Regions from separate parts of the Pseudomonas sp. 273 genome, predicted to be linked through region 2. Evidence: riboswitches for the same ligand, from Rfam matches in the RefSeq annotation. Region 2 holds a riboswitch; each other region holds the start of a gene.

Region 1 (7,508 bases), 1.6 Mb from region 2:
CCTGGGCGCCCTGACGGCGCTGCTGGCGGCCCTGGCCTTCTGGCTGCGGGTGGACAGCCTGCCGCTGCTGGCGCTGCTGTTCACCGTCGCCGGCCTGTACGTGTCGGTGCAGGAGGCCCTGGAGTCCACCGTGACCGCCGACATGGTGCAGCCGCAGACGCTGGCCCTGAGCTATGGCGCGCTCGGCACCGTGAACGGCACCGCCAAGTTCGTTTCCAGCGCGACGGTCGGCCTGCTCTGGAGCGCCGTCTCGCCGGTGCTGGCGTTCGTCTGCGCCGCCGTGCTGATGGCCGCGGGCACCGCCGCGCTGGCCCGGTTGCAGGCCCGCGGCGGCTAGCCGGCGGCCGCGGGCTCGGCGAAGACCTGCGCGTACAGGTCGGTGCCGAACGCGGTGGCCAGCGGGGCGTCCTCGGTGATGCGGAAGGTCCGCCCGCCGTCGTCGCGGCGCTCGGCGCGGAGGAACAGGCTGCCCGGTGGCGGCGCTTCGTAAAGGCTGTGGGCGAAGTCGTGGAGGTGGGTGACGAAGAAGGTCTTCACCCCGGCCTCGGCCAGCGCACGCACCACCTGGCGGGCGATTTCCGAGCCCTCGCGCTCGTTGGTGGCGGCGACGGATTCGTTGCACAGCAGGATGGAGCGCGGGCTCAGGTGGTCGACGATGTCGCTCATGCGGGCGAGTTCCTCGTCCAGCTTGCCGCGCTTCATGCTGGCGTCCTCCTCGCGCTTGTAGTGGGTGTACAGGCCGTCGCAGAGGTTGGCGCGCAGCTGCCGCGCCGGCACGAACAGGCCGCACTGCAGCATCAGCTGGGCGATGCCGATGCTGCGCAGGAAGGTCGACTTGCCGCCCTGGTTGGCGCCGGTGATGACGAACAGCTGTCGGTCGTCGCCGGCCAGGTCGTTGCCGACCACCGCGCGCCGCATGTTCAGCGCCAGGCAGATGTCGTAGAGGCCTTCGAAGGCCTGCCGGTACTGCCCGGCGGGGCTGACGTCGGCGAAGCAGATGTCGCCGCGCAGCTCGCTCAGGTGCTCGCGCAGGTTGAGGCAGCCGATGTAGAACGCCAGCTCGGTGCGCAGCATGGCGAAGAAGCCGGTGATGTGCTCGGCGGCCTGGGCGAGGGCGTTGGCCACCTCGTTGGCGCCCCTGTCCTGCAGCTCCGACAGCGCCGTGGCGCCGGTCTCGTCGCGCTCGGCGATCTCGTAGACGTAGCTCTCCGGCTTCTTGCCCAGCAGGCGCTTGAGCCAGGAGCCCTGGGGCCTGGGGTAGCGCCGCAGGCAGTAGGCCACGCCGCGGTTCAGCGGGCCCAGGCGGGCGCTGACGAGAAAACCCTTGCGCAGCTTGAGCTGCTCGAAGTGGTCCTGCAGTTCGGCGAAGTACTGGTCGCTGATCTCCTCGCGGATCAGGGCGAACAGCTTGCCGAAGCCCTCCGAGGCGAAGTGCCCGGCCTGCTCGTCGGCCATCCGCCGCAGGCGTCGGAGCAGGTCGATCTGCAGGTGCAGCAGCTTCAGCGAGCGGTGCATGATGCTGCTGGGGTACTTGGTCATGAAGCTCAGGTAGATGTTCTGCTCCAGCCCCAGCACGTCCAGGGCGAGGCGGTACAGGTCGCGCACCACCGCCTGGTTGGCCAGGCAGTCGCGCAGCACCGCCTGGCGGTAGCGGACCACCTCCGGGGTGCTGTCGAAGGCGGTCAGCAGCGCGCAGCGGGCGACCTGGCGGAGGTACTTGTCGTCGCCGGCCATGGCGTCGAACAGGGTGTCCAGGGCCAGGTCCTGGACCAGGTCCTCGGCGTGCAGCGGCGGCGGCTTGTCCAGGTCGAAGTCGGCCTGCGGGTACATGAGGTGGGCTTTCATGGCCGGATGCGCTCCTTCACGCTGTCGTAGGTGAGGCGGTGCTTGCGGGCGATGGAGAGGGCGTAGGACAGCCGGTCCGCGGGCTTGCGCAGGACCTTGAAGGTGCGCCGGGACGGGTCGTCGGGGTCGACGCAGCTCATCATGCTGACGATGCTCTGGCCCATCTGCGTCAGCTCGTGGATGAAGGTGACGCACACGCAGAGGGCGTCCAGGGCGATGATCCGCGCGAGGATCTTCTGGCCGAGGAAGGCGGCGTCGCTGGCGGTGGTCGAGGAGAAGATCTCGTTGATCAGGATCAGGCTGCGGCCGCTGGCGCCCTCGAGTATCCCGCGGGCGCGGAGCAGGTCGTCCTGCAGCTTGCCGCGCAGGTCGCCGGGGCGCTCCTGTTTCTCGAACAGGGTGTAGAGGCGGTCGAAGAGGAACAGCTCGGCGGCCTCGGCCGGCACCCGGCAGCCGATGCAGGCCAGGTAGTGCAGCTGGCCGACCAGGCGGGCGAAGGTGGTCTTGCCGCCCTGGTTGGGGCCGGAGACCACCAGGATGCGCTCGCGCCCGGCCAGCTCGAAGTCGTTGCACACCACGTCCAGGCGGTTGCTGTTGCGCACCAGGCGGCTGGCCAGGGCGAGGTCGAAGGCGTTGCGGGCGAACACGGCCTTGCTGTCGGTGCGCACGCCGGGGAAGCAGAAGGGCATGCCGGCGTCCACCAGCGGCTGGATGTAGGCCAGGTAGGCCAGGTAGAACTGCACCTCACGGTCGAAGTCCTGGACGGTCGCGTCGATGAAGTCCGCGTGCTTCTCGCAGAATCCGGCCTGCTCGGCGAAGACCTCCGGGTAGAGCTGCGCCACCATGTCCAGCACGGCCGCCTCGACGTGGTTCATGCCCGGCCATTCGTTGAACTTGGCGTGGTAGTCGCGCACGTCGCCCTGGCGGAATTTCGCGAAGGTCCTGTCGATGGCCTCGCTGATGTCCTCGGTCGGCTCGTAGCGCTGGACGCGGACCTGGTTGTCCCTGATCAGCATCGAGTAGGTGACGGCGCCGAGCCCGTCGAGCAGGTGGCGGGTGTCCCCGGCCAGGCCGACGAAGCGCTCCGAGGCCAGGTAGCGCCCCAGGTACGCCAGCAGCCCGCGCAGGCCGCGCGACGCGAAGGGGCGGGCGGCCAGGGCCCGCGCCAGTTGCGTGAGCGTATCGCAATACACCCGCACCGCCTCGACGAAGCTGCGCTGCTGCTGGCGCGCGTAGTAGAGCTTCTCTTCCGGCACCAGGTGCCGGCGCACGGCGCGCATGCCGGCGGCGAAGGCCTGGAGGTCGGCGAGCAGGCCGGGGTCGAGCAGGTCGTGCATCACTTCCTGGCGGTAGACGATGGCGTCGAGGTCGTCCAGGTGGGTGTAGAAGAACGGCTCCAGGTCGTACTCGTGGCGGTCCGCGGTGATGGCGTCGACCACCTGGTCGAGGTTCAGGTCCCTGAAGCAGGGCGGCGGCGCGCTGGCCAGGGTTGGCCGGCGGGCGCCGGGGAAGAGGATGCTGTGGAAGTCGCCGGTCGTGGTGTCCGCGACGTGCGGATCGAGCGCGGCGGTGCCGGAAAGCGGCTGCATGGCTGATGACATGATCCATTCCTCCGGGGGCGGATGTCGTCCGGGGTCATGCAGGCATCATCAGCACGGGGGCGGTTAAAGGAGGAATGCCATCTCCTGGTTCCTACCCTAGCAGAATATCCGCGGAAGGCCCATTGCGTCCGCCGGTGCTTGACGGCATGCTCCATCCCTGATTTATTGAAACCGGTTTCATAGCCCTCCGGCACAAGTGAATACAAAAGGATCGACAGGGTGAACGACATGCTTCCGCCTGCCCGCGGGCGGGTCACCATCAGCGAGGTGGCCCGGGCCGCCGGCGTCTCCAAGGCCACGGTGTCGCGCTACATCGGCGGCGACCGGCAGCTGCTCGCCGATGCCACCGCCCAGCGCATCGAGGCGGTGATCGAGCAGCTCGGCTACCGCCCCAGCCGCATGGCCAGCGGCCTCAAGCGCGGCCGCACGCGCCTGGTGGGCATGCTCCTGGCGGACATCCGCAACCCTTACTCCGTCGCCGTGATGCATGGCGTGGAGACCGCTTGCCGCCAGCACGGCTACAGCCTGGTGGTGTGCAACACCGACCGCGACGACGAGCAGGAGCGCCTGCACCTGCAGGCGCTGCAGTCGTACAACGTCGAAGGCCTGATCGTGAACACCCTCGGCCACCACGCCGGCGAGCTGGCCAGCCTGGCGCGCGAGCTGCCCATGGTGCTGGTGGACCGCCAGCTGGAAGAGCTGCGCTCGGACCTGGTGGGCCTGGACAACGCCGATGCCGTGGAGCAGGCCCTGGACCACCTGCAGGCCCGCGGCTACCGCGACATCCTGGCGGTCAGCGAGCCGCTGGACGGCACCAGTTCGCGGCAGGAGCGGGTGGTCGCCTTCCAGGCTTCCATCGCCCGCCGGCCCGGCCTGCGCGGCCAGGTGCTGGAGACCGGCGACGACCTGCGCGAACGCCTGGCCGCCTTCCTCGCCAGCGCCGGGCACGGCCCCCAGGCCCTGTTTACCTGCAACGGCGTGGCCACCCTGTGCGCCACCCGCACCCTGCACCAGATGGGCGTGCGCCTGTTCGACGACCTGGGCCTGGTCGCCCTCGACGAACTGGACTGGTACCCCCTGGTCGGCGGCGGCATCACCGCCCTGGCCCAACCCACCGAACGCATCGGCCAAGCGGCCTTCCAGTGCCTGCTGGAACGCCTGCAGGGCGTCACGCAACCGGCGCGGCGCCTGGACCTGCGCGCCGAACTCATCGTCCGAGGTTCCACCCCAGTACGCGGCTGAAGCCGCTGCGGCCCAGGCCGCAGCGGTTTTCGGCTAGAAATGAAACCGGTTTCATCCCGGCTGAACGAGAAGGACAAGAACAATGCACGCGAACCCCGTATCCATCAGCCTGTCCAGCTTCGGCGCCGATGCCGTGCGGCAGCGGGGCCAGGCCGCCTACCTGGAACTGCTGGCCGAGGCCGGCGCGAGCCGCGTCGAATGGCGCGAAGAACTCTTCGACGCGCTGCCCGACGCCGCCGCCCTGGCCGCGGCCAGCGCCGCCCAGGGCCTGGAAAGCCTGTACTCGGCGCCGCTGGAGCTGTGGCGCGCCGATGGCCGCCTGGAGCCGGCGCTGGCCGGGCGCCTGCGCCTGGCAGGGGAGGCCGGTGCAGTGGCGCTGAAGGTTTCCCTCGGCCACTACCGTGACGAGTGCGACCTCGAAGCCCTGCGCCCCCTGCTCGGGCAGGGGCCGGTGCTGCTGGTGGAGAACGACCAGACCGCCCAGGGCGGCCGCGTCGAGCCGCTGCTGCGCTTCTTCCGCCGCGCCGGCGAGCTGGGCCTGCCGCTGGCCATGACCTTCGACATCGGCAACTGGCACTGGCAGGGCGAGTCGCCGCAGCAGGCGGCGCGCCTGCTCGGGCCCTGGGTGCGCTACGTGCACTGCAAGGCGGTGCGCCGCCGCGAGGACGGGCGCCTGGTGGCGGTGCCGCCGCAGGCCGCCGACCTCGACGAGTGGGAGGCGCTGCTGGCGCGCTTCGCCCCCGGGGTGCCGCGCGCCATCGAATACCCGCTGGCCGGCGACGACCTGGCCAGCCTGACCCGCGAGCAGGTCGAGCAACTGGCGCAGCTGGGCCGCGCCCCGGAGGTGCGCCATGGCTGAACACGACGTGCTCTGCTTCGGCGAGACCATGGCCATGTTCGTCGCCGAGCAGTGCGGCGACCTGGCCGAGGTGGAGGGCTTCGGCAAGCGCATCGCCGGCGCCGACAGCAACGTGGCCATCGGCCTGGCGCGCCTGGGCTTGCGGGTGAACTGGCTGAGCCGGGTGGGCGACGACTCCCTGGGCCGCTTCGTGCTCGCCAGCCTGCGCCGCGAGGGGCTGGACTGCGACGGCGTCGAGATCGACGCCGAGCACCCCACCGGCTTCCAGCTCAAGGCCCGCTGCGACGACGGCAGCGACCCGCGGGTGGAGTACTTCCGCCGCAACTCGGCGGCCAGCCGCCTGTCCCCGGCGCTGCTGCGCCCGGGCCTGCTGCGGGCGCGCCACCTGCACGCCACGGGCATCCCGCCGGCGCTGTCGGCGAGCTGCCGCGAACTCTCCCGGCAATTGCTGGACGCCATGCGCGCCGCCGGCCGCAGCGTCTCCTTCGACCCCAACCTGCGCCCCTCGCTGTGGCCGGACCGCGCGACCATGGTGCGCGAGGTCAACGCCCTGGCGTTCAAGGCCCACTGGGTGCTGCCGGGCCTGGAGGAGGGCCGCCTGCTGAGCGGGCGCCAGTCGCCCGAGGCCATCGCCGGCTTCTACCTTGAGCAGGGCGTGGAATGCGTGGCCATCAAGCTCGGCGCCGAGGGCGCCTACTTCCGCGACGCCGACGGCCGCGAAGGCGTGGTGCCGCCGCAGCCGGTGGCGCGGGTGGTGGACACCGTGGGCGCCGGCGACGCCTTCGCCGTCGGCGTGATCAGTGCCCTGCTGGAAGGCCGCGACCTGCGCCAGGCGGTGGCCCGCGGCAACTGGTGCGGCAGCCGCGCGGTGCAGTCGCGCGGCGACATGGAGGGCCTGCCGCAGCGCCACGAACTGGAAGCCCACGACGCGCGCCTGCGTGCCTGAACCCCGAAACCCGCCGGCCCGGCCGGCACCTGTTGCGACAAGAACAACAAGCTCAGGAGAAACGCCATGCAGATCGACCGACTCGCCCCACGCCGCTGGTGGCACATCATGCCCATCGTCTTCGTCACCTACAGCCTGGCCTACCTGGACCGCGCCAACTACGGCTTCGCCGCCGCCTCCGGGATGGCCGAGGACCTGAACATCACCCCGGCGCTGTCGTCGCTGCTGGGCGCGCTGTTCTTCCTCGGCTACTTCTTCTTCCAGGTGCCCGGGGCCATCTACGCCGAGAAGCGCAGCGTGAAGAAGCTGATCTTCGCCAGCCTGATCCTCTGGGGCGGCCTGGCCACGCTGACCGGCATGGTCCGCGACGTCTACCTGTTGGTGGGCATCCGCTTCCTGCTCGGCGTGGTCGAGGCGGCGGTGATGCCGGCCATGCTCATCTACCTCTGCCACTGGTTCACCCGCGCCGAACGCTCGCGGGCCAATACCTTCCTGATCCTCGGCAACCCGGTGACCATCCTCTGGATGTCGGTGCTCTCCGGCTACCTGGTGAGCCAGTTCGACTGGCGCTGGATGTTCATCATCGAGGGCCTGCCGGCGGTGCTCTGGGCCTTCATCTGGTGGCGCCTGGTGGATGATCGCCCGGCCCAGGCCAAGTGGCTCGACGAGGCCGAGAAGGCCGCGCTGCAGCGCGCCCTGGCCGCCGAGCAGCAGGGCATCAAGCCGATGAAGAACTACCGCGAGGCATTCCGCTCGCCGAAGGTGATCATCCTCTGCCTGCAGTACTTCTGCTGGAGCATCGGCGTCTACGGCTTCGTGCTCTGGCTGCCGTCGATCCTCAAGCAGGCCTCGGGCCTGGACATCGTCAGCGCCGGCTGGCTGTCGGCGCTGCCGTACCTGGTGGCGGTGCTGGCCATGCTCGGGGTGTCCTGGGCCTCGGACCGCCTGCAGAAGCGCAAGCGCTTCGTCTGGCCGCCGCTGCTGGTCGCCGCGCTGGCCTTCTACGGCTCCTACG
Region 2 (7,508 bases):
CATGGCCGAGAACGACGTCGAGGACTACGACGTCGACTTCAAGACCAACGCCCGCCACGGCATGTGGCGGCACAACCTGCAGGGCGAGTACAACCGCGAGAAGAAGGACGACTCGGTCAGCGTCAACAATTACTCCGCCGAGTACGCCCTGGACCGCTTCCTGGACGAGCACTGGTTCTGGCAGGGCAAGGTGGAATACAAGCGCGACTGGGTCGAGGACCTGGAGAAGAAGCGCACCGTCGGTACCGGCCCCGGCTACCAGTTCTGGGACAACGAGCTGGGCGCCTTCTCCCTGGCCACCCTGGTCAACCGCAACGACTACGACTTCGTGGGCGGCGAGAAGGATCATTTCTACTCGGCGAGCGTGAAGTGGGACTACAACCGCTACCTGCTGGCCAAGCAGTTCGAGATCTTCACCAACGGCGAGGTGGGCAAGCCGCTGTCGTCGAAGGTGGACTACGAGGTGGAGAGCGAGGCGGGCATCCGCTACAAGCTGACCTCCTGGGCGGCGCTGAGCCTGAAGGGCGAGTGGGACCGCCTGAGCGCCGAGGACGGCGGTGTGAACCAGCGGCGCTATACGCTGGGGATCGGGGTGGGTTGGTAAGAGAGGGCTACAGGCGGCAGGCTACAGGCTACAGGCTACAGGCTACAGGCTACAGGCTACAGGCGAAGAGCGTAGCGATTCGGCTCTTCGCTCCTGCCTGCAGCCTGCCGCCTGAAGCCTGTCGCCGCTTTACAGCCTCAGCCCCCATCCAGCTCCAGCACGCGGCCGGTGTAGTAGTCGTTCTCGAGGATGTAGGCCACCGAGTGGGCGATCTCGTCCGGGCGGCCCAGGCGCTTGAGCGGGATGCCGGCGGTCATTTTCTCCAGGGCCTCGGGCTTCATGCTGGCGACCATGTCGGTCTCGATGAAGCCCGGCGCCACGCCGGCCACGCGGATGCCGTAGCGCGCCAGTTCCTTGGCCCAGACCACGGTGTCGGCGGCGACGCCGGCCTTGGCCGCGGAGTAGTTGGCCTGGCCCATGTTGCCGGCGCGGGAGATGGAGGAGATATTGACGATCGCGCCCTGGTTGTCCAGCTCGATCATCTTCGCCGCCACTTCGCGGGTGCAGAGGAACACGCCGGTCAGGTTGACGTCGATCACCGCCTGCCACTGGGCCAGGCTCATCTTGCTCAGCTGGCCGTCCTTGACCTTGATGGTCAGGCCGTCGCGCAGGATGCCGGCGTTGTTCACCAGGCCGTTGATGGCGCCGAAGTCGCTGGCCACCTGGGCCACCATGTGGCTAACCTGTTCCTCGTTGGCCACGTTGCACAGGTAGGCGCGGGCGTCGCCGCCGGCGGCCTTGCAGGCGGCGACCGCCTCGTCCAGTTTCTCCTGGTTCAGGTCGACCAGCGCCAGTTTCGCTCCCTTGGCGGCGAGGAACTCGCCCATGGCGCGGCCCAGGCCCTGGCCGCCGCCGGTGATGATGATGACCTTGTCTTGCAATTGCATGGTTGGAATCCCCACGGCAATGTCTGGTGAATGGCCTCGCCGGCAACGGTGAACGAATTTTCTGTGCCCGTCCGTTTGCGACGGATTCTTAGCGAGGAGTCATAAGGTGAGCGTGAAAGCTGCCAAGAATGCCCGAGAATTGCTGCTCAAGGAATACCGCGCAGTGCTTTCCACCCAGTCGAAGAAGTGGCCGGGCTACCCCTTCGGCTCGGTGGTCCCATACTGCCTGGATGGCGCCGGCCGGCCGCTGATCCTGATCAGCCGGATCGCCCAGCACACCCACAACCTGCAGGCCGACGCCAAGTGCTCGCTGCTGGTGGGCGAACGTGGCGCCGACGACATCCAGGCCGCCGGCCGCCTGACCCTGCTGGCCGAGGCCCGTCCGCTGGAGGACGTCGAGGAGATCGAGGCCGCGGCGCAGCGCTACTACGCCTACTTCCCCGGCTCGCGCGACTACCACAAGGCCCACGACTTCGATTTCTGGGTGCTGCAGCCGGTGCAGTGGCGCTTCATCGGCGGTTTCGGCGACATCCACTGGCTGGGCGCCGACAGCGTGCCGCTGGCCAACCCCTTCGCCGGCGAGGTGGAGCAGGGCATGGCCGGGCACATGAACCAGGACCACGCCAATGCCATCGTGCACTACCTGGAACTGGCCGGCCTGCCGGTGGGCGAGGCCCCGGAACTGGTGGGAATCGATACAGAAGGTTTCCACCTGCGCGTCGGCTCCATCCTCCACTGGCTGCCGTTCCCGGCGCCCTGTGCCAACCCTGGCGAGGTGCGCCAGGCGCTGGTGCAACTGGCGCGGGCGCAGGCCTGGCCGGGCAACGAGGTGATCCAGGCTTGAAATAGGCGGGTGTCGGCGCCAACTACGGAATATCCGGGCCGACGCCCCGCCAAGGACCCCTGAAATGCGAGTCACCCTGTTCTTCCTGCTGCTCTTCCCGCTGATCGAACTGGCCGTACTGATCAAGGTCGGCAGCGTCATCGGCGTGGGCTGGACCCTGCTGTTGCTGGTCGCCAGCGCCTTCCTCGGCGCGGCGCTGCTGCGCGTGGCCGGCCTGGCCACCCTGTGGCGCGCCCGCGAGCGCCTGTCCCGCGGCGAGGTGCCCGAGCAGGAAATGCTCGAGGGCCTGCTGATCGCGGTCGGCGGTGCCTTGCTGATGCTGCCGGGTTTCATCAGCGACATCCTCGGCCTGCTCTGCCTGCTGCCGTTCACCCGCAGCCTGCTGCTGGGCGGGCTGCGCCGGCGCATGCGCGAGCAGGAGGAGCGCCGCCGCGCCTTCGCCGGCGACCCGTCGGCGCAATCGCGCGGCCCGCAAGGGCCGAACGTGATCGAGGGCGAGTTCGAACGCCGCGACAACGATCGCCTGCGCTGAAATTTTTTTCCCCACGGCCTTGAAATGCCCCACGACGACCTCATGTAGCAGGCACCGCAAGGTCCCTGTCATTCGGACAGGCTGTCTTACGCGGCTCGCCCGTCGGGCCGCAAACCGGCGAAGCCGGCTTCAACAAAACCTGCCGGACATCGATCCGGCCGTTGGAAACCACTGTTTGGGAGAGTTACGACTATGAAGCTTCGTCCTCTGCATGACCGCGTCGTCATTCGTCGCAGCGAGGAAGAAACCAAGACCGCAGGCGGCATCGTGCTGCCGGGTTCCGCCGCCGAGAAACCGAACCGTGGCGAAGTCGTCGCCGTCGGTACCGGCCGCGTGCTGGACAGCGGCGAAGTTCGCGCTCTGGCAGTGAAAGTGGGTGACAAGGTGGTGTTCGGCCCGTACTCCGGCAGCAACGCCATCAAGGTCGACGGCGAAGAGCTGCTGGTGATGGGCGAGTCCGAGATTCTCGCCGTCCTGGAAGACTGATCAGTCCGCCCCAACCCCCACTGAATTCGATTTACGAGGAAACAGAACATGGCTGCCAAAGAAGTTAAGTTCGGCGATTCCGCTCGCAAGAAAATGCTGGTCGGCGTAAACGTGCTGGCCGATGCCGTCAAGGCCACCCTCGGCCCGAAAGGCCGTAACGTCATCCTGGACAAGAGCTTCGGCGCTCCGACCATCACCAAGGACGGCGTTTCCGTCGCCAAGGAAATCGAACTCAAGGACAAGTTCGAGAACATGGGCGCCCAACTGGTGAAAGACGTTGCCTCCAAGGCCAACGACGCTGCCGGTGACGGCACCACCACCGCTACCGTCCTGGCCCAGGCCATCGTCAACGAAGGCCTGAAGGCCGTCGCTGCCGGCATGAACCCGATGGACCTGAAGCGCGGCATCGACAAGGCGACCGTCGCCATCGTCGCCCAGCTCAAGGAGCAGGCCAAGCCCTGCGCCGACACCAAGGCCATCGCCCAGGTCGGCACCATCTCCGCCAACTCCGACGACTCCATCGGCAACATCATTGCCGAAGCCATGGACAAGGTCGGCAAAGAAGGCGTGATCACCGTCGAAGAAGGCTCGGGCCTGGAAAACGAACTGTCGGTCGTAGAAGGCATGCAGTTCGACCGTGGCTACCTGTCGCCCTACTTCATCAACAAGCCGGACACCATGGTTGCCGAGCTGGAAGGCCCGCTGCTGCTGCTGGTCGACAAGAAGATCTCCAACATCCGCGAAATGCTGCCGGTGCTGGAAGCTGTCGCCAAGGCCGGCCGCCCGCTGCTGATCGTCGCCGAAGACGTCGAAGGCGAAGCCCTGGCCACCCTGGTGGTCAACAACATGCGTGGCATCGTCAAGGTCGCGGCCGTCAAGGCTCCGGGCTTCGGCGACCGCCGCAAGGCCATGCTGCAGGACATCGCCATCCTGACCGGCGGTACCGTCATCTCCGAAGAAGTCGGCCTGAGCCTGGAAGGCGCCACCCTGGAGCACCTGGGTAACGCCAAGCGCGTGGTTCTGAGCAAAGAGAACACCACCATCATCGATGGCGCCGGCGCCCAAGCCGACATCGAAGCCCGCGTCCTGCAGATCCGCAAGCAGGTCGAAGAGACTTCCTCCGACTACGACCGCGAGAAGCTGCAAGAGCGCCTGGCCAAGCTGGCCGGGGGTGTTGCCGTGATCAAGGTCGGCGCTGCCACCGAAGTCGAGATGAAAGAGAAGAAAGCCCGCGTCGAAGACGCCCTGCACGCTACCCGTGCCGCGGTGGAAGAAGGCGTGGTTCCTGGCGGCGGCGTCGCCCTGGTGCGTGCCCTGCAGGCCATCGAAGGCCTGAAGGGTGACAACGAAGACCAGAACGTCGGTATCGCCCTGCTGCGTCGCGCTGTCGAAGCGCCGCTGCGCCAGATCGTCGCCAACTCCGGCGACGAGCCGAGCGTGGTGGTCGACAAGGTCAAGCAAGGTTCGGGCAACTACGGCTACAACGCCGCTACCGGTGTCTACGGCGACATGATCGAGATGGGTATCCTCGATCCGGCCAAGGTCACCCGTTCGGCGCTGCAGGCCGCTGCCTCCATCGGCGGCCTGATGGTCACCACCGAGGCGATGGTTGCCGAAGTGGTCGACGACAAGGCCGCTCCGGCCATGCCGGACATGGGCGGCATGGGTGGCATGGGCGGCATGATGTAAGCCTCCCGGCCCCTGGCTGAGAAAGAGCCCCGCTTCGGCGGGGCTTTTTCGTTTCCGGCGCTTTGTGCCAAGATGTGCCGCGCAGGAGATGGCATTCCTCCTTCAACCGCCCCCGTGGCTGATGATGCCTACGCATTCACCTGGACCAGGCGCGTAGGCGTTCGCCTGCGGCCTGTCCGAAAGCCCCTCAAGGACAGGATCATGTGGAAACCCGTTCTCGCCATCGCCCTCGGCGCCGCCATCGGCGCGTTGCTGCGCTGGTACCTCGGCCTCAAGCTGAACAGCCTGATGCCCACCGTCCCCCCGGCACCCTGGCCGCCAACCTGATCGGCGGCTACATCATCGGCCTCGCCGTCGCCTACTTCGCCAGCGCCCAGGGCATAGCGCCGGAGTGGCGGCTGTTGATCATCACCGGCTTCTGCGGTGGCCTGACCACCTTCTCGACCTTCTCCGCGGAGGTCGTCACCCTGCTGCAGGAAGGCCGCCTGGCCTGGGCCATGGGGGCGATCGCCGTGCACGTCAGCGGTTCCCTGGCGATGACCCTGCTCGGCCTGTTCACCGGCAACTGGCTGATGGGCAAGTGAGCCGTCGCGGGGGCGCCGGATGGCAGCCCCGCACGCAAGCCCCCCGCGCATTCGCAGCACCTCGTATCTGCTCCCTTCACGCCAAGGCTGGCGCGGCCTCGCCGCCGGCCCGAGGTGTTGTGAAAAAAACGTCAAAGACGCTTAAGTTCCAATTAAGCGAGCTAGTCTAGGGTGCCCTGCAAAGCGGAGAGGAACATGCGGATTCTGTTGGTTGAAGACAATCGGGACATCCTGGCCAATATGGCGGATTACCTGGGGCTCAAGGGTTACACGGTGGACTGCGCGCAGGACGGCTTGTCCGGCCTGCACCTGGCGGCGACCGCGCACTACGACCTGATCGTCCTGGACGTGATGCTGCCCGGCCTGGACGGTTTCACCCTGTGCCGGCGCCTGCGCGAGGACGCGCGGCGCGACACCCCGGTGATCATGCTGACCGCCCGCGACCAACTGGACGACCGCCTGCAGGGCTTCCGTTCCGGCGCCGACGACTACCTGCTCAAGCCCTTCGCCCTGTCGGAGCTGGCCGCGCGCATCGAGGCGGTGCTGCGCCGGACCCAGGGCGGCGGCCGCCGAGAACTGCAAGTGGCGGACCTGAGCTACAACCTCGATACCCTGGAAGTGAACCGCGGCGGCAGGCCGCTCAAGCTCAACCCCATCGGCCTCAAGCTGCTGGCGGTGCTGATGCAGAAGAGCCCGCACGTGGTGCGCCGCGACGTGCTCGAGGAAGCCGTCTGGGGCGACGACTGCCCGGACAGCGACAGCCTGCGCAGCCACGTCCACCAGCTGCGCCAGGTGATCGACAAGCCTTTCGCCATGCCCTTGCTGCACACCGTCCACGGTGTCGGCTACCGCCTGGCGGAGGAAACGAATGGAGTATAGGCAGAGCCTTTCCCGCCGGATCGTCTTTGCTTTCGTGTTCATGACCGCGCTGGTCGGCGGCCTGTTTTCGCTGAGCATCGTCGGCGTGGTGCACGTGGTCGAGGAGCGCCTGATTTCCCGTGACCTGGGGGCGAGCTGGACCGCATCATCAACGAGGACCTGCGCAGCGGCAGGGGCCCGCGGCTGGACCCCGGCATGCGCTTCTTCGTCAGCGACGGCGTCGGCGTCTATGCCATGCCGCCGGCGCTGCAGCGCCTGGAGTCGGGCTTCCACGAGGTGTTCGACGGCGAGCTGTCGTTCCATGCGCTGGTGCGCGACGCCGATGGCCGCCGCTACGTGCTGCTGCAGGACCAGAGCGATTTCGAGGCGCGCGAGCAGGTCCTGTACGCCGCCGTGGTGACCGGCTACGTGCTCAGCCTGGCGCTGGCCGGCCTGCTCGGCTGGCTGCTCTCGCGCAAGGTGATGGAGCCGGTGGTGCGCCTGGCGCGCCAGGTGCGGCACCGCGACCAGTTGCTGGACCTGGCGCCGCCGCTGGCGCCGGACTACGCCCACGACGAGGTCGGCGAGCTGGCGGCGGCGTTCGACTATGCCATCGGGCAACTGCACCAGGTGCTGACCCGGGAAAAACTGTTCACCAGCGATGTCAGCCATGAGCTGCGCACGCCGCTGATGGTGATCGCCAGCAGCAGCGAGCTGCTCGCCGAGGAACCGGGCCTGAGCCCGAAGGCGCGTACCCAGCTGGCGCGGATCACCACCGCCAGCGAGGAAATGCGCGACCTGGTGCAGACCTTCCTGATGCTGGCGCGCTCGCGCACCAAGGAGCTGGACATCGCCCCGCGGGCCGGCCTGCAGCGCATCGCCGACGACCTGGCCGGGCAATGGCGCGGGCCGATCGAGGCCAAGGGGCTGCAGCTGATCTACGAGGTACAGGCGGTGCCGCCGGAGCAATACAACGCGGCCTTCCTGCGCTCGGTGATGAGCAACCTGCTGCGCAACGCCATGC
Region 3 (7,120 bases), 1.6 Mb from region 2:
CCTGTTCCCCACCATCCCGCCGGGCACCTGGGCCGCCAACGTCATCGGTGGCTACGTCATCGGCCTGGCCGTGGCCCTGTTCGCCGCCAACCCCGGCCTCAGCCCGGAATGGCGCCTGCTGCTGGTCACCGGCTTCTGCGGCGGCCTGACCACCTTCTCGACCTTCTCCGCGGAAACCTTCTCGCTGCTACAGACCGGCCGCGTGGCCTGGGCACTGGGGGAAATCGCGGTGCACGTCGTAGGTTCGCTGCTGGCGACGGCCGCGGGCGTTCTAACCTACACATTGCTGGGCGCACGCTGACGGAGGCGTAATCATGAAAGGCTACCTGGTGACCTTCTTCACCCAACAGAGCCGCCGCCACGGCGGCAAGCTGATCACCGACTGGATGGTCGACCTGGCCCGCGGCATGAAGCTCAAGGGCGCCACCCTGGTCGTCGGCGCGGAAGGCTTCGGCCATGCCGGGCGGGTGCACTCCTACCACTTCTTCGAACTGGCCGACCAGCCGGTGGAAATCTGCCTGGCCGTCTCCGAGGAGGAGTGCGAGCGCCTGTTCGAGCGCCTGGAAGCCGAGGACCTGGCGCTGTTCTACGTGAAGACGCCCGTGGAGATGGGCACCGTCGGCAAGCGCAAGGCCGACCGCGACACCCCCACCACCTGACGACCACGGAGACCCGCGCCATGAGCTTCACCGACCTCCCCGCCGGCAAGGGCATCCCGGACGACCTCTACGCCGTGATCGAGATCCCGGCCAACCACGCGCCCATCAAGTACGAACTGGACAAGGCCAGCGGCCAGCTGTTCGTCGACCGCTTCCTCAGCACGCCGATGTTCTACCCGGCCAACTACGGCTTCATTCCCTCCACCCTCAGCGAGGACGGCGACCCGCTGGACATCCTCGTCGTCGCCCCCTGCCCGGTCGCGCCCGGCACCGTGCTGCGCTGCCGCCCGCTGGGGGTGATGTACATGACCGACGAGGCCGGGCCGGACGCCAAGATCATCGCCGTGCCCCACGACAAGCTCAGCACCCTGTACGCCGGCCTGCACCAGTGCAGCGACCTGAGCGACCTGCTGCTCAGGCAGATCCAGCACTTCTTCGAGAACTACAAGACCCTCGAACCCGGCAAGTGGGTGCGCATGGAACGCTGGGGCAGCCTGGACGACGCGCGCGAGGAAATCCGCAAGTCGGTGGCTGCCTACGAAGCGGCGCACCGGGCCTGAACCCCACAAGACAAGAAAACGCCACGATCAGCCGATCAGGAACCCCCATGCCAGACTACCGCTCGAAAACCTCCACCCACGGCCGCAACATGGCCGGCGCCCGCGCCCTCTGGCGCGCCACCGGGATGAAGGACGAAGACTTCAAGAAGCCGATCATCGCCATCGCCAACTCCTTCACCCAGTTCGTGCCCGGCCACGTGCACCTGAAGGACCTGGGCCAACTGGTCGCCCGCGAGATCGAGAAGGCCGGCGGCGTGGCCAAGGAATTCAACACCATCGCCGTGGACGACGGCATCGCCATGGGCCACGACGGCATGCTCTATTCGCTGCCCAGCCGCGAGATCATCGCCGACTCAGTCGAATACATGGTCAACGCCCACTGCGCCGACGCCATCGTCTGCATCTCCAACTGCGACAAGATCACCCCCGGCATGCTGATGGCCGCCCTGCGCCTGAACATCCCGGTGGTGTTCGTCTCCGGCGGGCCGATGGAAGCCGGCAAGACCAAGCTGGCCAACCACGGCCTGGACCTGATCGACGCCATGGTCGCGGCCGCCGACGACAGCTGCTCCGACGAGAAGGTCGCCGAATACGAGCGCAGCGCCTGCCCCACCTGCGGTTCCTGCTCCGGCATGTTCACCGCCAACTCGATGAACTGCCTGGTGGAGGCCCTGGGCCTGGCCCTGCCGGGCAACGGCACCACCCTGGCCACCCACGCCGACCGCGAGCAGCTGTTCCTGCGCGCCGGGCGCCTGGCCGTGGAGCTGTGCCAGCGCTACTACGGCGAAGGCGACACCTCGGTGCTGCCGCGCAGCATCGCCAACGTGCTCGCCTTCGAGAACGCCATGAGCCTGGACATCGCCATGGGCGGCTCGACCAACACCATCCTGCACCTGCTGGCCGCCGCCCAGGAAGGCGCGGTGCCCTTCGACCTGCGCGACATCGACCGCCTGTCGCGCAAGGTGCCGCAGCTGTGCAAGGTGGCGCCGAACATCCAGAAGTACCACCTGGAAGACGTGCACCGCGCCGGCGGCATCTTCTCCATCCTCGGCGAACTGGCCCGCGGCGGCCTGCTGCACACCGAGGTGCCGACCGTGCACAGCCCTTCGATGAAGGACGCCATCGCCGAGTGGGACATCACCCAGACCTGCGACGAGCGGGTGCACACCTTCTTCCAGGCCGGCCCGGCCGGCATCCCCACCCAGACCGCGTTCAGCCAGAACACCCGCTGGCCGAGCCTGGACGACGACCGCGAGAACGGCTGCATCCGCAGCGTCGAGCACGCCTACTCCGCCGAGGGCGGCCTGGCCATGCTGTACGGCAACATCGCCCTGGACGGCTGCGTGGTGAAGACCGCCGGCGTGGACGAATCCCTCTACGTGTTCGAAGGCAGCGCGAGGATATTCGAAAGCCAGGACGCGGCGGTGAAGGGCATCCTCGCCGACGAAGTGAAGCCGGGCGACATCGTCATCATCCGCTACGAAGGCCCGAAAGGCGGCCCGGGCATGCAGGAGATGCTCTACCCCACCAGCTACCTGAAGTCCAAGGGCCTGGGCAAGCAGTGCGCCCTGCTCACCGACGGCCGCTTCTCCGGCGGCACCTCGGGCCTGTCCATCGGCCACGCCTCGCCGGAAGCCGCTGCCGGCGGCGCCATCGGCCTGGTGCGGGACGGCGACCGCATCCTCATCGACATCCCCAACCGCAGCATCGACCTGCTGGTCGGCGACGAAGAACTGGCCGCCCGCCGCGTCGAGCAGGACGGCAAGGGCTGGAAGCCGACGCAGCCCCGCGCGCGCAAGGTCAGCAGCGCGCTAAAGGCCTACGCGCTGCTGGCAACCAGTGCCGACAAGGGCGCAGTACGCAACAGGGCGCTACTGGAGGACTGAACATCCACCCCGGCGCCTTGCAAGCCTGGAAGCCGGTGATAGAGTTCTCTCAGGAGATGGCATTCTCCGTTAACCGCTGACACGTTCAGCTGATGATGCCTACCGAACCCGCGAAGGCGGGGGCGGTAGGCATTTTCGTATCTACCGCCCCACCTCGCTCAGGTCGTTTCCCCGCCAGCCTCGCTTCGCCGTACGGCACCGGCTGGCTCCGTCACCTGGAGGTACAAGTGGGCACTCCCATGCATGAAGACGCAGCGTGGTCATCGTCGGTGACCAGCCTGGTTTCCGATGACCTGGACGCATTTCTCCAGGCGCTTCCGGCGCACCACGTACTGCTGAAGATCACCTATCCCGCCGCAGCGCAGATCGCCCGCGAGCAACAAGAGCACGTGGCACGGCTGCTGTTCACCCAGGGGCTGAAGCGCTCCGCCCTGCTGGTCGAAAGCGGCGCGCAATGCCTGGTTTTCTCCGAGCCCCGCGAGGCCTGGGATACCTACTGCTGCCTGCGCTTCGCCAGCCTGGCCCTGGAGGTGCGCATCTATCGTGTCGGCTTCTATCGGGAGGCATTGGCCGAGCGACGTGCCCGGGATACGGCACTGTCCCCGCCCGCGCCCTACCGCCTGCCCGCATCGATCGTCGACGGCACGGGGAGCCCGACATGAGCGAGACACTGGGAACCCCGTCGACGGATTCGCAGCCCGGCCCGGACCCGGAGCTGCAGCGGCTCGCCGCCGGCCTGCTGCACAAGGCCGGCATCCAGATCAACGGCCAGCGCCCCTGGGACATGCAGGTGCTGCGCCCGCGCGTGTTCGAGCGCGCGCTGGCCCAGGGCAGCCTGGGCCTGGGCGAAAGCTACATGGACGGCGACTGGGACGCGCAGCACCTGGACGAGTTCTTCCACCGCCTGCTGCGCGCCCGCCTGGACCAGGAGGTCCGGCCCTGGCGCCTGCTCGCCCACGTCCTGCGCTACCGCCTGCTGAACCTGCAGAACAGCCGCCGCGCCTGGCAGGTGGGCCGGCGCCACTACGACCTGGGCAACGAACTCTACCGGGCCATGCTCGACTCGCGCATGACCTACAGCTGCGGCTACTGGGAAACCGCCAGCACCCTGGAGCAGGCCCAGGAAGCCAAGCTGGAGCTGATCTGCCGCAAGCTGCGGCTGGAGCCGGGCATGCGCCTGCTGGACATCGGCTGCGGCTGGGGCAGCCTGATGGCCTATGCCGCCCAGCACCACGGCGTGGAATGCGTGGGCGTGACCGTGTCCCAGGAGCAGGCGAACTGGGCCAGCGACCGCTACCGCGACCTGCCGGTGGAGTTCCGCCTGCAGGACTACCGCACCCTGACCGGCAGGTTCGACCGCATCGCCAGCGTCGGCATGTTCGAGCACGTCGGCCACAAGAACCACCGCGCCTTCATGCAGGTGGCCCAGCGCTGCCTGGCCGACGACGGCCTGTTCCTGCTGCACACCATCGGCAAGAACACCCGCCACGGGCGGCCCGACCCATGGATCGACCGCTACATCTTCCCCAACGGCGACCTGCCCTCCATCGGCCAGCTCGGCGACGCCGCCGACGGCCTCTTCGTGGTCGAGGACCTGCACAACTTCGGCGCCTGCTACGACCGCACGCTCATGGCCTGGCACGCCAACTTCGAAGCGGCCTGGCCGCGCTTCTCGGCGCTGGGCGAGCGCTTCCGGCGCATGTGGCGCTACTACCTGCTGTCCTGCGCCGGCGCCTTCCGCGCCCGCGACATCCAGCTGTGGCAGTGGGTGCTGTCCAGGCGCGGGATGGCCGGCGGCTACCTGCGCCCGCAGTTGTGAGGGGCCCCCTCATGCATTCGAACGAACCAAGGAGAGCGGCATGGCCATCCTGATCCAGCAGATAGACGCCCGGGAAATCCTCGACTCCCGCGGCAACCCCACGGTGGAAGTCGACGTGACCCTGGAGGACGGCGCCCGCGGACGCGCCTCGGTGCCCTCGGGGGCCTCCACCGGCAAGCACGAGGCGGCGGAACTGCGCGACTGCGACCCGGCGCGCTACGCCGGCAAGGGCGTGCTGCGCGCGGTGCACAACATCCGCAGCGAAATCGCCCCGCTGCTGCGCGGCCACGACGCCAGCGAGCAAACGGCGGTCGACCTGGCGATGCTGCAGTGCGACGGCACGCCGAACAAGGCGCGCCTGGGCAGCAACGCCATCCTCGGCGTCAGCCTGGCGGTGGCCCGCGCCGCGGCGGCGGCCGCCGGCATGCCGCTGTTCCGCTACCTCGGCGGCGACCAGGCCAGGCGCATGCCGGTGCCCATGTTCAACGTGCTCAACGGCGGCGTGCACGCCCACTGGCAGGGCACCGACTTCCAGGAATTCATGATCGTCCCCTCCGGCGCCGGCAGCTTCCGCGAGGCACTGCGCTGGGGCGCGGAAATCTACCGGCAGCTGCGCACCCTGCTGGAGGCCAGGGGCTTCTCCACCTCGGTGGGCGACGAAGGCGGCTTCGCCCCGCCGCTGAAGTACAACGCCGAGGCCCTCGACCTGCTGATGAAAGCCATCGAGGCCGCCGGCTACCGCCCCGGCGAGCAGGTCCAGCTGGCCATCGACCCGGCGCCCAGCGCCCTCTACGAGAACGGCTTCTACCGCCTGCACAGCGAAGGCCGCCTGCTGGACGCCGACGAGATGATCGGGCTGTACGCCGACTGGGTGGAACGCTACCCCATCGTGGTGCTGGAAGACGGCCTGGCCGAGGACGACTGGGAAGGCTGGAAGCGCCTGACCGAGGCGCTGGGCCAGCGCATCGAGCTGGTCGGCGACGACCTCTTCGTGACCAGCGCCGAACGCATCCGCCGCGGCATCCGCGAACGCACCGCCAATGCCGTGCTGATCAAGCCCAACCAGATCGGCACCCTCAGCGAAACCCGCACCACCGTGCTGCTGGCCCACAACAACGGCTGGGGCGCGATGGTCTCGCACCGCAGCGGCGAGACCGTCGACAGCTTCATCGCCGACCTCACCGTGGCCTTCGGCACCGGCCACCTGAAGGCCGGCGCGCCCTGCCGCGGCGAGCGGGTGGAGAAGTACAACCAGTTGCTGCGCATCGAGGAAATGCTCGGCGGCACGGCCCACTACGCCGGCCGCCAGGCCTTCGTCCACTAAAGGGGCAAAGGGGCGCCTCGCGCCCCCGCGCCACCCGAGCAGAGGTGAAGCATGAGCGCCGCCGACCGTCTGGCCGCCCCGGAATCGATCGCCGAACGCATCCTCCGGCATTTCCGGGTGGCCCTGGAGGAGCGCGGCTACAGCGCCGACCCTCAGCAGCAACACGCCATCGAGCACCTGGCCAACTGGCTGGAACACTTCCTCCAGGCCCGCCACGCCTGGTTCCACAAGCCCACCGCCGGCGTCTACCTGTGGGGCGACGTGGGCCGCGGCAAGAGCTTCGTGATGGACGCCTTCTTCGCCGCGGCCCCGCTGCAGGCCAAGCGGCGCGTGCACTTCCACGCCTTCCTGGACGAAATGCAGGCGCGCCTGCAGGCCTTCGCCGGCCAGGCCGAACCGCTGGCGAAGAGCGCCCGCTGCATCGCCGGGGAAACCCGCCTGCTGTGCTTCGACGAATTCCACGTGCACGACATCGGTGACGCCATGCTGCTGGGGCCGATGCTGCAACAGTTGGTGGACCGCGGCGTCGGCCTGGTGTGCACCTCCAACTACCCGCCGGCCGGGCTGTGCGCGGACCCGCTGTACGGCGAGCGCCTGCGCCCCGTGGTCGGCTTGATCGAAAGCCGCTTCGAGGTGCTGGCGCTGGACAACGGCGAGGACTACCGGCGCCGGCTGACGCCGCTGGACGCCTGGGGCAGCTACCTGTGGCCCGCCACCGCCGACGACCCGACGCCGCTGCGCGAGCGCTTCGGCCTGGGCCCGCAGGCCCGCTTCGACCAGGTGCTGCAGGTCAACCACCACCCGCTGTGCGTGCGCGCCCACGACGACGACCACGCCTGGCTCGACTTCGCCGAACTGTTCGAACGCCCGCA
Region 4 (7,508 bases), 1.6 Mb from region 2:
CCGGAGCTGCGCGAGGACGGCGCCATCCAGGATCCGCACCGCCTGGTGCATTGCCCGGCGCAGCCGGACCGGCTGTGGGTGCAGCACCACAACGGCATCTTCACCTCCAGCGATGGCGGCGTTCACTGGCGCGACGTGCCGGCCCGGCCTTCCAGCTTCGGCTTCGCCGTGGCCGTGCATCCCACCCGGCCGGACACCGCCTGGTTCGTCCCGGCGGTCAGGGACGTCTGCCGCATCCCGGTGGCCGGGCGCCTGCTGGTCAACCGCACGGAGGATGGCGGCAAGAGCTTCCAGGCCCTGGACCATGGCCTGCCCCAGGGCCCGTGCTACGACCTGGTGTACCGCCACGGCCTGGCCGTGGACGACGACGGCGAACGCCTGGCCATGGGTTCGACCACCGGCGGCCTGTGGCTGTCGGAGGATGGCGGCGAGCGCTGGGAATGCCTGTCCGCGCACCTGCCGCCGATCTACTGCGTGCGTTTCGGCTAGGGCCGGCCGTCGCGTTCGTCCTGCTTCTGGTAGTGCGCCAGGACCATCCGCGCCGGGATCAGCGCCGCCAGGCCCAATACCCCGCAAAGGGTGATGATGCTCGTGCCGGTGGGGTCGTCCAGGCTGTCGCCCAGGGCCGCCAGGCCAATGGTCAGCAGGATCATCACCAGGCCGAACCATTGCGCCATCTGCGCCCAGCGCAGCAGCATGGCGCGGCGCGCCTCGTGCAGGTGGAAATCCGGGTGGCTGTGCTGCCGCATGCTCGTGTCCTCCTCCTGTTCTCGCACCAGCCTACGCCGCTGAGGGCGTCGGCGGCGGCGGCCGGCCGAGCGGTAGGCCGTCACACCGCCGCGGCGATGAACCCCCGCAGCCACTGGTGCGCCGGGTCGCGGTGCGCGCGTTCGTGCCAGAGCATCGACATCTCGTACCCCGGCACCTCCAGCGGCGCTTCCACCATGCGCAGGCCGCTGTCCGGGCGCACCAGGCGTTGCGGCAGCATGGCCACCAGGTCGGTGCTGGCCAGCACCGGGGCGACGAACTGGAAGTGCGGCACCGACAGCACCACCCGGCGCTCGCGGCCCAGCCCGGCCAGGGTCTTGTCGGTGGGGCCGTGGAAGCCGCCGCCGTCCGGCGAGACGATCACCTGCTCCAGCTGGCAGAACCGATCCAGGCTGGGCCGGCGTTTCAGCCGCGGGTGGCCGGCGCGGCCGACCAGCACGTAGCGTTCCTGGAACAGCGGGCGCCGGCGCAGCCCTTCGGGAGCGTCCTCGGTGGTGTGGAACACCAGGTCGGCGTCGCCCTGTTCCAGTTGCCTGACGATCAGCGCCGGCTGCAGCGGCAACAGCGCCAGGCGCGTGCCCGGGGCCGCCTCGCGCAGGCCGCGCAGGGCCGGCAGCATCACGGTGGCCTCGCTGTAGTCGGAGGCCACCAGGCGCCAGGTGTTGTTCGCGGTGCCGGGGTTGAACGGCTCGCTCGGCGCCACCGCCCGCTCCAGTGCCGCCAGGGCCTGGCGCAGGGGCTCGCGCAGCGCCTCGGCGCGGGCGGTGGGACGCATGCCGCGGGGGCCGGGCAGCAGCAGCGGGTCGTCGAACAGCTCGCGCAGCCTGGCCAGTTGCACGCTCACCGAGGGCTGGGAGAAGTGCAGGCGCTGCGCGGCGCGGGTGACGTTGTGCTCGGCCAGCAGCACGTCGAGGGTCACCAGCAGGTTCAGGTCCAGGGTGCGCAGATTGGTCATGACTATACCTGGTGTAATGGATATTCATTTCCACTATACCGTGGGCAACGCCATGCTGCGGCCATCCACTTTTTGGAGACCGCCATGAACATCCTCATCGTCTATGCCCACCCCGAACCCCGCTCGCTCAACGGCTCGCTCAAGGACTTCGCCGTGCGCCGCCTGCAGGCCGCCGGCCACCAGGTGCAGGTGTCCGACCTCTACGCCATGGGCTGGAAGGCCCCGCTGGATGCAGCCGACAGCCTGGACGGCGCGGCCGCCGGGCGCTTCGACCCCTCCGAGGATTCCCGCCGCGCCTACGCCGGCGGCCGGCAGAGCGCCGACATCGCCGCCGAGCAGGCCAAGCTGCGCTGGGCCGACGCGCTGATCCTGCAGTTCCCGCTGTGGTGGTTCTCCATGCCGGCCATCCTCAAGGGCTGGGTCGAGCGCGTGTACGCCTATGGCTTCGCCTACGGCGTGGGCGAGCACTCCGATGCGCGCTGGGGCGACCGCTACGGCGAGGGCAGCCTGGCCGGCAAGCGGGCCATGCTGGTGGTCACCACCGGCGGCTGGGAGTCGCACTACAGCGCCCGTGGCATCAACGGGCCGATCGACGACCTGCTGTTCCCCATCCACCACGGCATCCTCTACTACCCGGGCTTCGAGGTGCTGCCGGCGTTCCTGGTGTACCGCGCCGGGCGCATGGACGAGGCCCGCTATGCCGCCATCGAGCAGGCCTATGGCGAGCGCCTGGACAGGCTGTTCAGCGCCGCGCCCCTCCCGTTCCGCCGGCAGAACGCTGGGGACTACGAGATACCCGCGCTGACCTTGCGTGAGGATATTGCACCGCAGTTGACTGGCTTTGCTGCGCATCTGGGGTGACAGTCTCGATGGGGGCGGTGCACCGCTTTTCGTAGGAGCGAGCTTGCTCGCGAACGGCGTGAACCGGCCACTTCGCTGCATGGGCTTGACCACGGTCCCCTCTCCCCAGCCCTCTCCCTGAAGGGAGAGGGGCTAGACCGTGCCGAGATAAGGAATGGTTTCAGCCGGAAACCACCTTGCCTGCCGGCTGACTCGGGAAAAGCAGACCGCACCGAACGGTCCCCTCTCCCTTCAGGGAGAGGGTTAGGGAGAGGGAAAGGCGCCAGACCGAAACACCGAAGTCACCGGTGAGCACCGTTCGCGAGCAAGCTCGCTCCTACGAAAAGCAACTCACACCCCCGCAATTCACTTCAACCGAACCTTGCACGTATCCCGCCTGTCAGAGGTCCGTATCGGAAAAAATACAAAAGGACCACGGACCCATGTTGAAGAGCTGGCGCAACAGCCGCTGGAAGCACTGGCTGGAAGAGCACGACATCGAATTCCGCAGCGGCGTCAGCCGCCTGGGGCGCGGGAAGCGCCTGCTGGTCGAGGCGCCCGGCAGCATCGGCGAGGCGGAGTTCAAGATCTACCGCGACGAGATGCATATCGGCGCCTTCTCCACCATCCGCGCCACCAGCTTCCACCGCATCTCGCACATCGGCCGCTTCAGCTCCACCGGCCAGCACTGCCGTGTCGGCCTGGCTGCCCGTGCGCACCCGATGGACTGGCTGAGCACCAGCTCGGTGCAGTACGAGCCAGGGGTGTTCGACCGCTACGACACGCCGCGCCAGCGCTACGAGGACACCGACGCCGACACCTGGATCGGCAACGACGCCTTCATCGGCGAGGGGGCGGTGGTGATGAGCGGGGTGAAGGTCCACGATGGCGCCGTGGTGGCGGCCATGTCCGTGGTGACCCGCGACGTGCCGCCCTACGCCATAGTCGCCGGCTCGCCGGCGAAGGTGGTGCGCTACCGCTTCCCGGCGGAAATCCGCGAGCGCCTGCTGGCCAGCCGCTGGTGGGACCTGGCGCCGGCGCAGATCGCCGCCTTGCCGCTGCAACGCATCGAGGCGGCGCTGGAGCGCGTCGAGGCCCTGCGCGCCAGCGGCGAGGCGCGCCCGCCGGTCTACCCGAACATCGAAATCCGCCGCCAGGGCTGCCGCCTGCTGTCCGAGGGCGCCGGCTAGCCCGGTACGGAGCGGCAGCGCTGCGCCGCCCCGTACGGAACGCCCGGGGCGCTCAGCGCCGGTCCTGGGCCAACTGGTAGAGCTGCCGCGCTTCCGCCGCCATCGGCAGCAGGGCCGAGACCAGGCGGGCCTGGCCCTGCACCAGCGGCATTTCGTCGGGGCAGTCCGCCAGCAGGCACAGCAGGTCCTCCAGGGCCACCAGGCGGCGCTCGGCGGCTTCGAACAGGTGCTGGGCGGGGGCTCCGGCGTCGACGAACAGTACGTCGTCGTGGGGCTGGGCCAGGTTGGTGAGGGGTTGCAGATCAGACATGGCGCGCCTCCTGGGTGTGGAGGGCGAAGTGCGGAGAGTGCATGTTCCATTGCTCCTGAGCGGGATCAAGAGCCGCCTCCCGGAAAAGGGAGGCGGACCGTACGGGGGTAGGATACCGTTGCGAAAGAAGACGGCAGGCCCGAAGGCCTCCCCGGACGGCCCGCCACGGAACGTGAGTGCACACAACGATGGACCGACTGCGCTCACGGCTATGACGCACCACCCTCCGCAACGGGATCCTACCCCCGGCCACAGCAAGGCTGCGGCAGGGCGGAATCTATCCAGCGCCCTCGTAGGACCTCAAGGCGAATTCAGCGTGGGAATTTTTACGCGGGGCAGGGGCGCCGCCCGCGGCGAATCGCTATGCTCGGGGCCATGAACGGCCAGCTCCCCCTCCGCCAACCCTGCCCGCCGGGCGCCTGCGATTGCGGGCGCGAGGCATTGCTGGCCGACCCCCACGGCGACATCCGCATCCTCCTGCTCACCCGCCAGGAAGAGCAGCGCCTGCTGCAGCGCCTGGAGCAGCTCAAGGACCTGGCCGACCTGCAGCACATGCAGCAGCGCATGTACGAGCAGCTCGGCCTGCGCCTGAGCATCGCCCCCGGTTTCAACGAGGTGCGCAGCATGCGCGGCCTGGACATCCGCATCGCCGGGCAGCCCGGCCTGTGCCGCAAGACCCGCCAGGCCATCCCCGCGGCCATCCGCCGGGGCCTGGAGCGCACCCCGGAAATCGCCTGGCGCCTGCTGGATTCCTTCGACCTGCTGGGCGGCAGCCACTAGGCCAGGCCTGCGCGGCCGTCGCCGACCGCGTGCATTTTTCCAAGGCTTTGCTAATGTCGTTAACCAGGAGATGGCATTCCTCCTCTAACCGCCCCCGGCTGATGATGCCTACGCATAACCCTCCATGGGCGGCGTAGGCATTGTTCTGCTGTCCATGGTCTGCCCATGGACAGCGCACATGCCCGACCCGTCCCGTTCCGCCGCCTTCCGCACCCTGCTTCCCGCAAGCCGGTACGCCGTGCTGCGCCGCCGCTCGCCGGCGGGGGAGGGTGCGCCATGAAGGGCTACCAGCTGACCTTCTTCACCCAGCAGGACCGCAAGGTCCACCACCAGCCCGTTGCCGAGTGGCTGATGGCCGAGGCGCTGCGCCTGGGCGTGCATGGCGCCACCCTGCTGGCCGCCAGGGAGGGGTTCGGCCACCACCACCGGATGCATGCCGCGCGCTTCTTCGAGCTGGCCGACCAGCCCCTGGAAGTGGTGATGATGGTCACCGAGGCGGAAATGCAGCGGATCTTCACGCGCCTGGCCGAGGAACACCTGAAGCTGGTGTACGTGAAGACCCCCGTCGAGTTCGGCGTACTGGGCGAGGACGACGAGCCCGCCAACGGAGGCCGCCATGACTGAGATATGGGCCCAGGCCGCCCTGTGGCTGGGGCTGGCGTTGCTGGCGACGCTGGTGTCGATCTTCCTGCGCATCGCCACGGCGCTGTCGGAGATCGTCGTCGGGACCATCGCCCAGCTGATCATCGGGGCGTTGCTGGGCATGGCGGTGCTGCAGGGCGACGCCAGCTGGATCAAGTTCCTCTCCGGCGCCGGGGCCATCCTGCTGACCTTCCTGGCCGGCGCCGAGCTGGACCCGAAGGTGTTCCGCAGCCACTGGAAGCAGGCCACGGTGATCGGCCTGGTCGGCTTCGTGGTGCCCTTCATCGGCTGCGCGGCGCTGGCGCGCTGGGGCCTGGGCTGGGATGCGCAGGCCAGCTGGCTGGCCGGCATCGCCATGTCCACCACCTCGGTGGCGGTGGTCTACGCGGTGATGCTGGAGCTGGGGCTGAACACCAGCGAGTACGGCAAGATCGTGCTGGCGGCCTGCTTCGTCAACGACCTGGCCACGGTGATCGCCCTGGGGCTGATCTTCGCCCCCTTCACCCTGAGGACCGCCGGTTTCGCCGGCATCCTGGTCCTGGCGGCGCTGCTGCTGCCGTGGATCACCCCGCGCTTCTTCCGGCGCTTCGGCGGCCGCCCCTCGGAACTGGAAGCCAAGTTCCTCATGTTCTGCCTGTTCGCCCTGGGCGCGGCGGCGACCTGGGCCGACAGCGAGGCGGTGCTGCCGGCCTACCTGATCGGCATGGTGCTGGCCGGCACCGTGGGCAAGGACCACGCGCTGATCCGCCGCCTGCGCACCCTGACCTTCGGCCTGCTGACGCCGTTCTACTTCATCCGCGCCGGCTCGCTGGTGTCACTGCCGGCGCTGGCCGCGGCGCCCGCGGCCTTCGTGTTGCTGCTGCTGGTGAAGATGCTCACCAAGCTGGTGGGCGTGTACCCCACCTGCCTGTTCTACGGCTCGCCGCGCCGGGAAGGGGCCTACACCACCCTGCTGATGTCCACCGGGCTGACCTTCGGCACCATCTCGGCGCTGTTCGGCCTGGCCCACGGGCTGATCGACCAGGGCCAGTACTCGGCGCTGGTGGCCGCGGTGATCGGCAGCGCGGTGGTGCCGACGCTGATCGCCAACGCCTTCTTCCTGCCCCGGCACCTGCTGCCCAGGGACGACCCGGAGGAGGCCGCCGGCCCGCCGGCGCAAGCCCCGCAACCTGCGCACCAAGACGACTTGCGCCCGCAGACGCGGCGCAGAGGAGGTGAAGCATGATCAAGCGCATCCTGGTGGCCTACGACGCTTCCACGGCGGCGGAGCTGGCCCTGAACTTCGCCAACGAACTGGCCGAGCGCTTCGGCGCCAGCCTGCACATCCTCTCGGTGGCGCAACCGCCGGAGTTCGGCGACGAGGTGGAGACCGAGGCGGTGATCGAGCGCTCCCGCACGCACTTCCACCACGCCTTCAAGCTGCTGGGCTACAGCCGCATGCCGGTGGAGGAGCGGCCGACCACCCACGTCTCGGTGGGGCGCCCGGCCGAGCAGATCGTGCGCTACGCCGAGGAGCACCACATCGACCACATCGTCATCGGCCACCGCGGCCACTCGGGGTTCGAGCGCTGGCTGCTGGGCTCGGTGGCGCGCCAGGTGATCGACCACGCGCCCTGCGCGGTCACGGTCATCCGCGGCTGAGCGGCAGGAGGAGGAAACGACATGCTGCAGATCGACATTCCCGGCGTGGGCAGCTTGCAGTTGAAACACATGATCTGCGACTACAACGGCACCCTGGCCGTGGATGGCCGGCTGATCGACGGGGTGGCCGAGCGCCTGGAGGTGCTGGGCCGGAAGCTGGCCCTGCACGTGGTCACCGGCGACACCTTCGGCAGCGCCGAGGCGGAACTGGCGGCGCTGGAGGTGAACCTGCTGGTGCTGTCCGAGAAGGACCAGGCCATTTCCAAGGAGGACTACCTGCGCACCCTGGGCCTGCACGGCGTGGTGGCCATCGGCAACGGCAGCAACGACCGCTACATGTTGCAGCAGTCGGCCCTGGGCATCGCGGTGATCGGCCCGGAGG

The links. A riboswitch is a leader RNA that binds a small molecule or an ion and turns the genes downstream of it on or off. The one in region 2 is predicted to bind fluoride.
Region 1: another riboswitch for fluoride. It lies ahead of PKO50_RS17530 (DNA mismatch repair protein MutS); the one in region 2 lies ahead of crcB (fluoride efflux transporter CrcB).
Region 3: another riboswitch for fluoride. It lies ahead of PKO50_RS17570 (hypothetical protein); the one in region 2 lies ahead of crcB (fluoride efflux transporter CrcB).
Region 4: another riboswitch for fluoride. It lies ahead of PKO50_RS17610 (DUF190 domain-containing protein); the one in region 2 lies ahead of crcB (fluoride efflux transporter CrcB).

Annotation. Positions count from the first base shown of each region.
Region 1 is NZ_CP116775.1:3,832,010-3,839,517, reverse strand. It holds gene PKO50_RS17540 (MFS transporter) at 1-337, shown strand, start outside; gene PKO50_RS17535 (DNA mismatch repair protein MutS) at 334-1,845, opposite strand; gene PKO50_RS17530 (DNA mismatch repair protein MutS) at 1,842-3,446, opposite strand; fluoride riboswitch at 3,479-3,540, opposite strand; gene PKO50_RS17525 (LacI family DNA-binding transcriptional regulator) at 3,666-4,688, shown strand; gene PKO50_RS17520 (AP endonuclease) at 4,771-5,547, shown strand; gene PKO50_RS17515 (sugar kinase) at 5,540-6,493, shown strand; gene PKO50_RS17510 (MFS transporter) at 6,560-7,508, shown strand, end outside.
Region 2 is NZ_CP116775.1:5,481,161-5,488,668, reverse strand. It holds gene PKO50_RS25040 (DUF481 domain-containing protein) at 1-604, shown strand, start outside; gene PKO50_RS25035 (SDR family oxidoreductase) at 742-1,491, opposite strand; gene PKO50_RS25030 (HugZ family protein) at 1,598-2,335, shown strand; gene PKO50_RS25025 (FxsA family protein) at 2,400-2,867, shown strand; gene PKO50_RS25020 (co-chaperone GroES) at 3,060-3,353, shown strand; gene groL (chaperonin GroEL) at 3,402-5,042, shown strand; fluoride riboswitch at 5,118-5,180, shown strand; partial or broken gene crcB (fluoride efflux transporter CrcB) at 5,244-5,626, shown strand; gene PKO50_RS25005 (response regulator transcription factor) at 5,822-6,505, shown strand; partial or broken gene PKO50_RS25000 (HAMP domain-containing sensor histidine kinase) at 6,495-7,508, shown strand, end outside.
Region 3 is NZ_CP116775.1:3,841,478-3,848,597, forward strand. It holds gene crcB (fluoride efflux transporter CrcB) at 1-301, shown strand, start outside; gene PKO50_RS17555 (DUF190 domain-containing protein) at 315-659, shown strand; gene ppa (inorganic diphosphatase) at 680-1,219, shown strand; gene ilvD (dihydroxy-acid dehydratase) at 1,267-3,105, shown strand; fluoride riboswitch at 3,149-3,214, shown strand; gene PKO50_RS17570 (hypothetical protein) at 3,345-3,767, shown strand; gene cfa (cyclopropane fatty acyl phospholipid synthase) at 3,764-4,924, shown strand; gene eno (phosphopyruvate hydratase) at 4,965-6,248, shown strand; gene zapE (cell division protein ZapE) at 6,300-7,120, shown strand, end outside.
Region 4 is NZ_CP116775.1:3,850,644-3,858,151, reverse strand. It holds gene PKO50_RS17645 (exo-alpha-sialidase) at 1-489, shown strand, start outside; gene PKO50_RS17640 (hypothetical protein) at 486-749, opposite strand; gene PKO50_RS17635 (LysR family transcriptional regulator) at 830-1,723, opposite strand; gene PKO50_RS17630 (NAD(P)H-dependent oxidoreductase) at 1,808-2,584, shown strand; gene PKO50_RS17625 (CatB-related O-acetyltransferase) at 3,007-3,753, shown strand; gene PKO50_RS17620 (hypothetical protein) at 3,806-4,063, opposite strand; gene PKO50_RS17615 (hypothetical protein) at 4,439-4,843, shown strand; fluoride riboswitch at 4,901-4,961, shown strand; gene PKO50_RS17610 (DUF190 domain-containing protein) at 5,120-5,467, shown strand; gene PKO50_RS17605 (cation:proton antiporter) at 5,460-6,710, shown strand; gene PKO50_RS17600 (universal stress protein) at 6,707-7,126, shown strand; gene PKO50_RS17595 (HAD family hydrolase) at 7,148-7,508, shown strand, end outside.